Linked DNA regions of Desulfosarcina ovata subsp. ovata. The main gene of each other region encodes a partner of the protein of the gene in region 2 in a complex. Links are inferred from orthologs where the notes say so. Each region holds a gene or a part of one and is shown on either strand. Other genes may lie near its edges.

The links.
Region 1: pnp (region 2) and rny share a complex: the UniProt entries of both Bacillus subtilis proteins name them as parts of the possible RNA degradosome complex. The link is inferred for Desulfosarcina ovata subsp. ovata from one-to-one orthologs.

What each region holds. Positions count from the first base shown.
Region 1 is NZ_AP021879.1:6,679,945-6,684,841, forward strand. What follows is about bases 555-3,505. They hold rny (ribonuclease Y), read left to right. Parts: upstream 555-1,224; coding sequence 1,225-2,787; downstream 2,788-3,505. Other genes in these bases: GN112_RS29320 (cell division protein ZapA), read left to right, coding at 555-782; GN112_RS34645 (hypothetical protein), read right to left, coding at 2,855-3,505. Outside these bases: GN112_RS29315 (hypothetical protein), read left to right, coding at 212-457; more of GN112_RS29320, read left to right, coding at 489-554; more of GN112_RS34645, read right to left, coding at 3,506-4,111. UniProt on the Bacillus subtilis protein: Endoribonuclease that initiates mRNA decay. Initiates the decay of all SAM-dependent riboswitches, such as yitJ riboswitch. Involved in processing of the gapA operon mRNA, it cleaves between cggR and gapA.
Region 2 is NZ_AP021879.1:5,798,563-5,804,919, reverse strand. Bases 1,761-4,700 are described here. They hold pnp (polyribonucleotide nucleotidyltransferase), read right to left. Parts: upstream 4,311-4,700; coding sequence 2,211-4,310; downstream 1,761-2,210. Other genes in these bases: rpsO (30S ribosomal protein S15), read right to left, coding at 4,513-4,700; GN112_RS25380 (hypothetical protein), read right to left, coding at 4,374-4,511; GN112_RS25390 (M16 family metallopeptidase), read right to left, coding at 1,761-2,236. Also shown: GN112_RS25400 (MBL fold metallo-hydrolase), read right to left, coding at 1-418; dut (dUTP diphosphatase), read right to left, coding at 421-879; more of GN112_RS25390, read right to left, coding at 965-1,760; more of rpsO, read right to left, coding at 4,701-4,782; tRNA pseudouridine(55) synthase TruB, read right to left, coding at 4,910-5,815; GN112_RS25365 (DHH family phosphoesterase), read right to left, coding at 5,800-6,357. UniProt on the Bacillus subtilis protein: Involved in mRNA degradation. Catalyzes the phosphorolysis of single-stranded polyribonucleotides processively in the 3'- to 5'-direction. Necessary for competence development in Bacillus subtilis.

The DNA of each region.
Region 1 (4,897 bases), 880 kb from region 2 along the record:
AGCGATAAACACAGGGGGGGCAAACCGGATCCGGTTTGCCCCTTTTTGCATTTGGCAAAGATGTCTGATCATCAATCGGAGCCGGCGGCCAGCAGCCGGTCGGTGAAAATGGTTTCCTCCGGTCGGTGTGTGATGGCCGTGGGGCGTCCGGTAAATTCACTTGACTTAAAAACCCTGGCCCGGTTATATAGGAATCAAGGAAAACGATAATATGCTGGATATAGAAGCAATACTTCAACAATTTGAACTCATTGAACAAAAAGTGGAACAAGTTGTAAAAGCACGCCAGCACTTACAACAGGAAAACGAGGATCTGAACAGCAGGATCGGGCAGCTGGAAAATCTGATCCGCGAAAAAGAAGAAATAGAAAAAAAGCACGATGCATTTACTGAACTCATCAGGACGAAAATTGACAATCTGATCGGAAGATTAGAAGGGGTAAAAGAGGATCCGTAAACCGACCTGCGATTTTAGGAACGGATGTGAATTGGAGAAAACGGTCACACTGCAAATATTTGGTCGTAAATTTACCTTCCAGACAGAACCCGGTGAGGCTGATGCGAAACAGGTAGCCGCCCACTTCGAAGACGCCGTCAGGAAGGTCCAATCCCAGTTTGACGGTAAACCGGTCAATGTCGATAAAGAGACCATCTTAATTCTTACAGGGCTTAATTTTGCCAGTGAAAATTACAAACTCGAAAAATGTTATCAGCAGCTGTTTGACCGAATGACCGAAAAATCTGCAGTGGTTCTCAGCGAGCTGGAAAAAGCGATGCAATAACGCTGCGATCTCCCGACTATCGATGAGATAACACTTTTTCACTTTTAAGAGACACGCGGTATCTGTGTTGGTACCAGCAACCGTGATTGAAAAAGGCGCACTGAATCAACCCCTGCCGTGTTCGTGATTGGAAGGTGAACTTTGACCCAACACTCACTTGACGGGAGCCTTACCTAACTTCGGTGAGCAAGTTCTGCTTGTACAGAAAAGCCTAAAGAAGTTACAAGGCGCCCACCTGATCCCTTGGATCAAAGACCGGCCAACACGGCACAATGGTGGGGGTACACCACCGCTTTTCACCATTTCTTCCTCTCAGGCGTGCGAGCAAAGCATGTACGCCAGTCTTGTATCATAATTCCCAAAAGGCTATTAAGGACGTCATCTGGCAGTCAGATGATGCGCTTTTACATACATCTACATTTTAGCAGCCGGAGAGATACGCATGAACATATATACGCTCTTGATTGCAGTGATATCCGCAATGGCCGGATGCGCTGCAGCTGTTTTTTTCAAAGGTGCCATTGGATCGAAGAAACTCAGGGATGCAGAGGATGAAGCCGTAAAAATAACCAATGCAGCCAAAAACGAAGCGGAAAGTTTGATAAAAGAGGCGGGCGTCGAGGCCAAAGATATCCTCTTCAAAATGAAAAGTGAATTTGAATTAGAGGCCAAAGAGACCCGCTCCGAATTAAAAAAGCTCGAGCGACGGTTAATCCAGAAAGAAGAAAATATCGATCGCAAGGCAGAGATTTTCGATCAACGGGAAAACGATATTGCTGCCAAGGAATCCTCTTTATCGGAAAGGCAGCGAATTGTCACCGAAGATGAAGAAAAATACAAAGCGCTTCTCGATGAACAGAAGGCACAGCTGGAAAGAATATCAACGTTGACGGCAGAGCAGGCCAAGGAACTGTTGATCCGGGCGATGGAAAACGAGGCGCGTTATGAGGGTGCCAAACTGATCAAACGGATCGAGAACGAAGCCAAGGAAGAGGCCGATAAAAAAGCCAAAAAAATTATGGCCACCGCCATCCAGCGGTATGCGGGTGATTTCGTTGCCGAGCGAACGGTTTCGGTGGTTCAGCTGCCGGGTGATGAAATGAAGGGCCGTATTATCGGGCGGGAAGGCCGCAACATCCGTGCCATTGAAGCGGCTACCGGAATCGACCTGATCATTGATGATACGCCGGAGGCGGTCATTTTGTCAGGATTCAATCCGGTTCGGAGGGAGGTCGCCCGGCTATCGTTGATCAAACTGATTTCTGACGGACGAATTCATCCGGCACGCATTGAGGACGTTGTTAAAAAAGTGGGTCAGGAGGTTGATACGGCCATCAAAGAGGCAGGCGAGCAAGCAGCCTTCGATCTTGGGGTTCACGGGATTCATGCCGAGTTGATAAAGTATCTGGGGCGTTTGAAGTATCGTACCAGTTATGCCCAGAATGTATTGCAGCATTCGGTTGAGGTGGGCGTTTTGTGCGGGATCATGGCTTCCGAATTGGGATTAAAGGAGAAGGTTGCCCGACGGATGGGGCTGCTTCACGATATTGGCAAGGCCATTGATCATGAAGTCGAAGGCCCCCATGCCGTGATCGGATCAAAATTGGCAAAAAAATTTGGGGAATCCCAAGGTGTGGTTCACGCCATTGCCGCCCATCACGAGGATGTTCCCCCATCTTCTGTTTATGCCCTGCTGGTCCAGGCCGCCGATGGACTTTCCGGTGCCAGACCCGGCGCCAGAAAAGAGCTGCTCGAAAACTACATTAAACGGATAGAAGATCTCGAGGGCATTGCCAACAGCTTTAAAGGGGTTTCCAATACATATGCCATTCAGGCCGGACGCGAAATTCGCGTCATTGTGGAAAGTGAAAAAGTGTCCGATGAGGAATCGGTTTTGCTAAGCCGAGATATCGCCAAGAAGATTGAAGAGTCGTTGACCTTTCCCGGCCAGATCAAGGTGACGGTTATCCGGGAAACGCGGGCAGTGGAGTATGCAAATAAATAAACCCCATCCCCGTACAAAGGGCGTGGTATCCTTGTCGTTGGCGTCACGCGAATTAAAATGATTCTGATTATATCGGATTTTGGGGAGGTCTCCGGTACCCACCCAAAGAAGCCGAAACGTACAAGTTTTGCAACCAGTTGTTGTGATATCTGAATTGGTTTAGCTGTTCCGCCGGACTTTTAAATCCATTGTGCAACTTAACCGTTCGAGGATTGTATGGTGAAAAATTATTGATGAGCGTCCATCCTCGAATACTCAACTGCGCTGCATCCATCGATCCATGAAAATATTGGGTACTGTACAGGTGGCGATCCATTCTTTGCATCAACCGGTCAACCATGTTACTGGTTCGGTGTGCTTTAGGATGATCGTAGGCAACACGATAGGCGGCAATGTTTTTCCGTAACTTCGTTATGGGATCTATGATAACGGATGGCACAGCATTCTTTTCGCACCATTCGTACAACCTTCTTATTCTTTGGGAAAACGATGCCTTACTTTCAGCGCGATAACACTCCCATAGCTTTGATGCGGCGTTTTCAAAAATATCTCGGTATTTCTTTTTGGCACGGTCACGAATTTTGATAAACACATGAAGAAAACAGCAAATGATAACTACTGCCGGGAAGAGGAATTGCCACGCATTTCGGGTGGCTTTCCAGCCGTCCATATTCACGGTTTCCGGTGAATATTCCGGCTTTATACACTGGGCCTCTTGTTTGTACACTTGATACGCATCTGTTAACGCTTGTTCTCCGGCGTCTTTGGCAACGGCTGCACCGAGAATACAGCCATCACCAACTGTCGTGGCCACATACGTTTTTTCACCTAAAATTCGAGTATGCTTTTCATCAGCGGCAAGATGTTCGGGAACATCTTGAGGATTTCGGACAGTTGTTCCGACAATGCTGTTTCGCCCGATAGATTGTTCGATTCGATACCAATACATGGGATCTTTTCCGAAAACACGACTTATGGCCCAAAATGGTATGTCGAACTTTCTAAAAAACATTGCATCTTCGATTTCGTCAACAAATCCAACGAGGTATGGCAGTACAAATGAAGGACGAATGGTGTAAGCAACACCGGATATTTTAATTCGACGGATCCATATGGATTGTTTTTTTGAGTAATAAAGATCCTTCATCCGATATCCATTTTCGATTTCAGCCGGGAATAATTCCGGAAACAGTTCGATCCTTTTGTTTACGGAAGTTCTGAAATCAACCGGGTTGAGTATGTTGCATTCATAATTGCCTTGAGAAAAGGGCAAACATATGATTCTGTTGTTTCGGTTAGCGGATCTTGTATCTGCTATTCCCATATAGTTAGAGACCTCCTTTGGCGGGATGTGTCTCTAACTATATAAAATTATTAGTAAAAAGTCTAGACTCAAATCTTCAATAATATCAACATGTTGTGTTTTTGTCGGGGGATAGGCCACTGTATGTTCGGCTTATTGGAATCAAACTCCCCAAAATCCGTTATAATCAGAAATGATTAAAGTGAGAGAAAAAATGGAAAACGTTCTGGATGTCCTCCGCAAACGCGGTTTTATCGAGCAAACCACCCACGATGAAGAACTTCGCGACTACCTCGATGCGCAACAAATTACCTGCTATATTGGTTTTGACCCCACGGCGTCGAGCCTGCATGTGGGTAGCCTGGTCCCCATCATGTCCCTTGCGCATATGCAGCGTTGCGGACACCGACCCATTGCGCTGGTGGGTGGCGGTACCGGCCTGGTGGGGGATCCCAGTGGAAAAACCGAAATGCGCAAGCTGCTCACCGTTGAAGATGTGGCTGCCAACGTGACGGGGTTGAAGAATCAGTTGTCCCGATTCATTGATTTTTCCAATGAGCAGGCCATCATGGTCAACAATGCGGACTGGCTGACGCAGTTGGCATACATTCCGTTTTTAAGGGATATCGGACGGCACTTTTCGGTCAACCGGATGATCAAGGCAGAAAGCTACAAGATGCGCCTGGATTCCGATGACGGGTTGAGTTTTATCGAGTTCAATTACATGGTGCTGCAGGCTTACGACTTTCTCGAACTGCGCAAACGTTACGGTTGCTGCCTGCAGATGGGAGGAAGCGACCAATGGGG
Region 2 (6,357 bases):
CGTCATGGGAGATGGAAAAGGGGTGAATGGCCAGCCCACCGATTGAAAAGGGTTCTCCACAGGCAAAGGGCTGGATCCCGTGCAGGCGGCCCAGCGATTTTTCGGATGCCTGCCGGGTCGCGTCACTGATATGCACCGGCAGGTCAAAGCGCCGCGACAGCACGCCCACGCCATGGATGTGGTCGCGATGTTCATGGGAAACCAGGATGGCATCCAGACCCTTCGGATCCAGCCCGTTGACCGCCATCCGGCGCTGAATTTGCACCCCGGAAAGTCCGGCGTCGATCAGGATGGCGGTTTGCCCGTCGGATACCCAGGTCGCGTTGCCCCGGCTGCCGCTGGCCAGGACGCACACCGACAACCGGCAAGCGGCTTGGGCAAGCGGTGGTGATGTGTCGATGCCTTTCTGCCGGCGCATGCTCAACGCCCCGTATGGCCGAAGCCACCGGCACTGCGGTCGGTATCGCCCAGCCGCTCGACCACGTTGACACGGGCCTGCCAGACTTTCTGGATCACCATCTGGGCGATGCGGTCTCCCCGCTTGAGGGTCACCGGTTCCGCGCCCAAATTGATCAGGGCGATTTTCACCTCGCCCCGGTAATCGGCGTCAATGGTGCCCGGGGCATTGATGATGCCGATGCCATGCTTGACGGCCAGGCCGCTGCGGGGTCGAATCTGGGCTTCGAATCCATCGGGCAAAGCCATGGCAAAACCGGTGGGCACCAGACGAATCGCTCCGGGGAGCAACTCCAAGTCCGCCTCCAGGGCCGCACAGATGTCCATCCCGGAACAGCTTTCGGTCATGTAACGGGGCAGTGGCAGATCACCGTTTTTGTCAACATCCAGCCTGAGAAAATCAACCGTAATGGTCGTGTGCATGGCAACCGTCCAAAAAGAGAAGAAGATGAAAATTGTGGGTTGTGGGTTGGCAGGCTCTAAGCGGCCGTTATCGGAGGGGCCGGGCTCAGAAGCCAATCCGGCCGGCCGGATCGCTACGCTCGGCCCGGGGGCCGAGCATGGTCAGGGCCGGACTGCCACTGCCCCACAACGCATTGGCCAACGCGAGAATGTCGTCAGGGGTGACCGCATCGATCCGATCGATCACCGTCTGTATGGGAACATGGTCCCCGAAATAGAATTCGTTCTGCGCCAGACGCATCATCTGGTTGTCCGGACTCTCTTCGGCCATGAGCAGGTTCCCCGCGGTGAACGCCTTGGCATCACGCAGTACGTCAACGCCAACCGGTTCGCGTTTCATCTGTCGGAGCTGCTCCATAATCAGGTCGATGCTCTCATTCGCGTCTTCGGGGGCCACGGCCGTATAAACGCCGAACATCCCCGTATCCGCATATGAAGTGAGAAAGGAGTAGATGGCGTAGGCCAACCCGCGTTCCTCCCGAACCGTCTGGAAAAGCCGCGAACTCATGTTGCCCCCCAAAATGGTGTTGAGCAGCGAAGCAGCGAACCGGCGGGGATCGTTCACCGACACACCGGACATCCCCAGGCAGATATGGGTCTGCTCCAAATCCCGGTGCCGCAGGGTGGTATCACAGCCGTCGGTGGGCGTGCTGCGCGGCGCAAAACCGTTGCCCGGCGCAATGGCCGCAAAAACCGGGGCAGTCAAATCGACAATCCGTTCGTGGGTGACATTGCCGGCCACGGCGATAACCACCCGCGCAGGCTGATAGAGGCGACGAAAAAAATGCCGGATCTTGCGGCTGTCGAAACCGAGGATATTTTCGCGGGTACCCAGAATCGAGCGCCCCAGGGGATGGCGGCCCCACAGGGCCGGGCCGATCATGGTGTGGACCCACTCTTCCGGACTGTCCTCGACCATGCCGATCTCCTGGAAGATCACCGGCCGTTCCCGCGTCACCTCATCGTCATCAAAGACCGAATTGAGAAAAATATCGGAAAGGATATCCACCATGGTCGCAAGCTGCGTATCCAGCACCCGGGCATGATAGCAGGTGTGTTCCATGGAGGTGAAAGCGTTGGACTGACCGCCGATGGCGTCAAACTCTTTGGCAATCTGGAAGGCACTGCGTTTGAGCGTGCCCTTGAAGATCATGTGCTCGATAAAATGGGAGAGCCCACTTTCGGCATCACTTTCGTCACGGGCCCCCACGTGAACCCAGACGCCCATGGAGACCGAGCGCACGTGGGGCATGGTCATGGAGACGATGCGGACACCGTTCTCCAGAACAGTTTTATTCACCGTTGTTGCGACGTTCATCTTCAAGCACGGCCTTATGGCTGAGGCGGATCTTGCCGTCCTTGGAAATTTCCAGAACCTTGACCTTGAGCATGTCGCCTTCCTTGACCACGTCGGTCACTTTGGCCACCCGGCGGTTGGCCAGTTGGCTGATGTGGACCAGCCCGTCGGTACCGGGGACGATCTGGACAAAGGCGCCGAAATCGGTGGTTTTCACCACCTTGCCTTCGTAAGTCACGCCCACTTCGGGTTCCATGGTCAGCGACTCGATCTGCAGGCGGGCGGCATCCCCGTCCTCGGCGGAGGTGGCGGCGATCTTGACCAGCCCGCTGTCATCGATCTCGATTTTGGTATTGGTCTCGCTCTGGATGGCGCGGATCACCTTGCCGCCAGGGCCGATGATGTCACGGATCTTGTCCGGATTGATCTTGATGGAAACGATTTTGGGGGCAAAGGGAGAGATGTCGTCACGGGGCACGGACAGGGCGGCAAGCATCTTGTCGAGAATATGCAGGCGCCCGAGCTTGGCCTGGGCCAGGGCCTTTTCCATGATCTCCCGGGAAAGCTCGAGGATTTTGATATCCATCTGCAGGGCCGTGATGCCTTCGGCCGTACCGGTCACCTTGAAATCCATATCACCGGTGTGGTCCTCGTCCCCGAGAATATCCGAAAGGATCACCACCTGGTCGCCCTCTTGGACCAGTCCCATGGCGATACCGGAAACCGGCGCCTTGATGGGCACGCCACCGTCCATCATGGCCAGGGTTCCCGAGCAAACCGTGCCCATAGACGAAGATCCGTTGGACTCCAGCACCTCGGAAACAAGGCGAATGGTGTAATCGAAGACCTCCTTGTCGGGCAGAACCCGCTCCAGGGCCCGTGTGGAAAGGCCGCCATGGCCGATATCCCGACGGCTGGGGGCTCCGACGCGCTTGACCTCGCCCACCGAGTAAGGAGGAAAATTGTAATGCAGCATGAAGGGCCGGTTTTCTTCACCGCTGAGGGTCTCGACGCGCTGTTCGTCACCGCCCGATCCCAGGGTCAGAATACCCAGCACCTGGGTCTCACCGCGGGTAAACAGGGCGCTGCCATGGGGCCGGGGAAGAACACCGACCTCGCAGGTAATGGGCCGGATTTCGTCGAATTGGCGATTATCGATCCGGCGGCCTTCCTTGAGAATCATGTCCCGGCAAATCTGTTTCTGCAGATCACCCAAAATGGCCTTGATCTCATCCCGCCGGTCGGCGGCCGCATCCTCCAGGCTTTCGATCACCTGGGCCTTGGCCGCCCGCACCGCGTCGTAGCGTTTCATCTTTTCGGGAATGGTCAGCGCTTCACGCAGCAAGGCGGTCGCTTTCTCCTCGACCACCGCGGCCAGGGCCGGATCTTTTTCGGGCGGCACGAACTCCCGTTTGGGTTTCCCCATGGCCGCCTTCAACTGCTCCTGGGCATCGATAATCGGCTGGATCGCCTGGTGACCGAAGAAAATCGCTTCGAGCATGTCGGACTCACTCACCACATCGGCGCCGCCTTCAACCATCACCACACCGGTTCGGGAGCCGGCAATAATGATGTTGATATCGCCGGCGGCCATCTGCTCAAGGGTCGGGTTGGCGATAAACCGGCCCTCGACACGGGCCACGCGAACTGCCGCAATGGGACCGGCAAAGGGAATGTTCGAAATTTCCAGTGCCGCCGAAGCCCCCACCATGGCCAGCACATCCGGATCATTCTCCTGATCCATTGAGAGCACCGTGGCAATCACCTGGGTCTCAAAACGGTAGCCTTTGGGAAAAAGCGGTCGGATGGGACGGTCAATCAGGCGGGCGGTGAGGGTTTCCTTCTCGCTGGGCCTGCCGATTTCACGGCGGAAATAGTTTCCCGGAATCCGGCCGGCAGCATAAACCTTTTCCTGATACTCCACGGAAAGGGGCAAAAAATCGATATCTCTTTCGTCATTGGCAGAAACAACGGTTACCAGAACAATCGTGTCCCCGTATTGCACCACAACAGATCCGGAAGCCTGTTTGGCAACCTTGCCTGCCTGGATGCTGAGGGTCGTTCCTCCCACATCCGCCTTGAATGTATAATCCATTTAGCGTCTTTCTCCTGATAAAATTGCGGCAAGGGCGAAATCGATGCGCCCATTGCCCGTAAATCACCGGTCGCTGCGCCGGCCACCCGATGAGGGCCACAGGCATCCGGACGACCTGGCCGGCAGGCGTACCGCCAGCGGCCACACCGGCACAACCGGCGAAAGGGATTCGGCAACGCCGTGTTGCCGATATCGAGACACCTTAGCGCCGCAAACCAAGGGTTTCGATGATGGAACGGTAACGCTGCACATCATTGCGTTTGACGTAGTTGAGCAGTCTGCGGCGTTTACCGACCAGCATCAACAGTCCGCGGCGGGAATGGTGATCTTTTTTATGCACCTTCAGATGCTCGGTCAGGTAGGAAATCCGATGGGTCAAAAGCCCGATCTGAACCTCCGGAGAACCGGTATCGGTGTCGTGCTTTTTGTATTTTTCAATCAGTTCTTTTTTGGTTTCTGCGGTAAATGTCACTGTTCTCGTCCTCCTTGAAATAGTTACTGCATCCTATTTTGGGTTAGCATCCAGAGTCCCGACCGACAGCGGCTCCGGCCTGCAGAATCATGTCGCATACCATTCGATAATCCTGTAACTATCACCTTTATGATGATAAAACACAACAATAATTATAGCTGTCCGGCGGCGTGGCATCCAGTACGGCAATCAAGCGGCCATGGGGATCGACAACCTTGAACGCCCCGTTTTCCACAGGCGGCGGTACAGGGAAATCGGTGCCGGCCAGCTTCATGCCGTTACCGATCTTTCTGGCCAGGACGGCGTCGGCCGCCATCGCAGGCATGCGCGGCAGGGCCGCGACCATGGGAATCACCGTCTCTTCAAGGCGGCCCTGCACCCGACACGCTTCAAGCGCCTCCAGCCCCATGGCATCGTCGAGCGTAAAACCGCAACTGGCGGTTCTGCGGAGCCGCAAAAGATGACCGCCGCAGCCCAAAGCCCGCCCCATGTCCGCACACAGGGTGCGCACATAAGTACCGGCCGAACAGGACACCGCGAATCGGACGACCGGCAGATCGACCGAAAGAATCTCCAATCGGTCAATCCGAACCGGCCGGGCCGGCTTTTCCACGGCCACGCCCTTACGCGCCAGTTTGTAAAGCGGCGTCCCCTGGTGCTTCAGGGCCGAGTAAACCGGCGGCACCTGCTCGATCTCACCGACAAATCGCCGCGCCATCGCATGCACCCGCTGCGCGGTAACGTGGCCCAACGGCCGGCGACAAAGGACCTGTCCGGTGGCATCCTGGGTATCGGTCTCGGCGCCCAGCAACAGTTCCGCCGCGTAGGATTTGTCACCCTTGAGCAGAAATCGGGAAAGCCGAGTGGCCCGGTTGAGGCAGCAGACCAGAACACCGGTGGCAAAGGGATCCAGCGTTCCCGTGTGTCCAACCTTCCTGGCACCGAAAATTTTCTTGACGCGCGCCACAACGCCTGCCGAGGTGACACCTTCGGGCTTGTCCACCACCACCAGCCCGCTCAGTTTATCTGGCATGATTCGCCAAATCCGTCGGAAAGGTTGTAAATGGTCTGCTTCAGTTCAGCAAGGCTGGACGCCATGGAAAATCCGGCCGCACCGGCGTGCCCGCCACCGCCAAAGGTCGTCGCGATACGGGATACGTCCACACTGCCGTCGGAACGCAGGCTGACGTGAAACTGTTTTGGGCCGCCTTTGGCTCCGGGTCCATTTTCCAACTCGTGGATCAGGGCGGCCACCTTGACATCCCGAATCCGGCGGGCATAGTTGATCAGGCCGTCGGCATCTTCGGGTTGGGTTCCGGTATCGGCCAGCATCTCCTGGGTGACCGTCATGATGGAAAGATACCCGTTATTGGAAATCTCAATCGAATCCAGAGCGAGGTTGAGCAGCTTGATGCGTCCCAGGGAGTAGGTGCCGTAAACGTGCTGGGCAACCGCCGAGGGTTTCACGCCGGCGGCCACCATGGCCTCGCAGATGGTAAAAGCCGCCTGGTTGGTATTGGAAAACCGGAAAGAACCCGTATCGGTCAGGATGCCCGTATAAATTGCCGTTGCAAT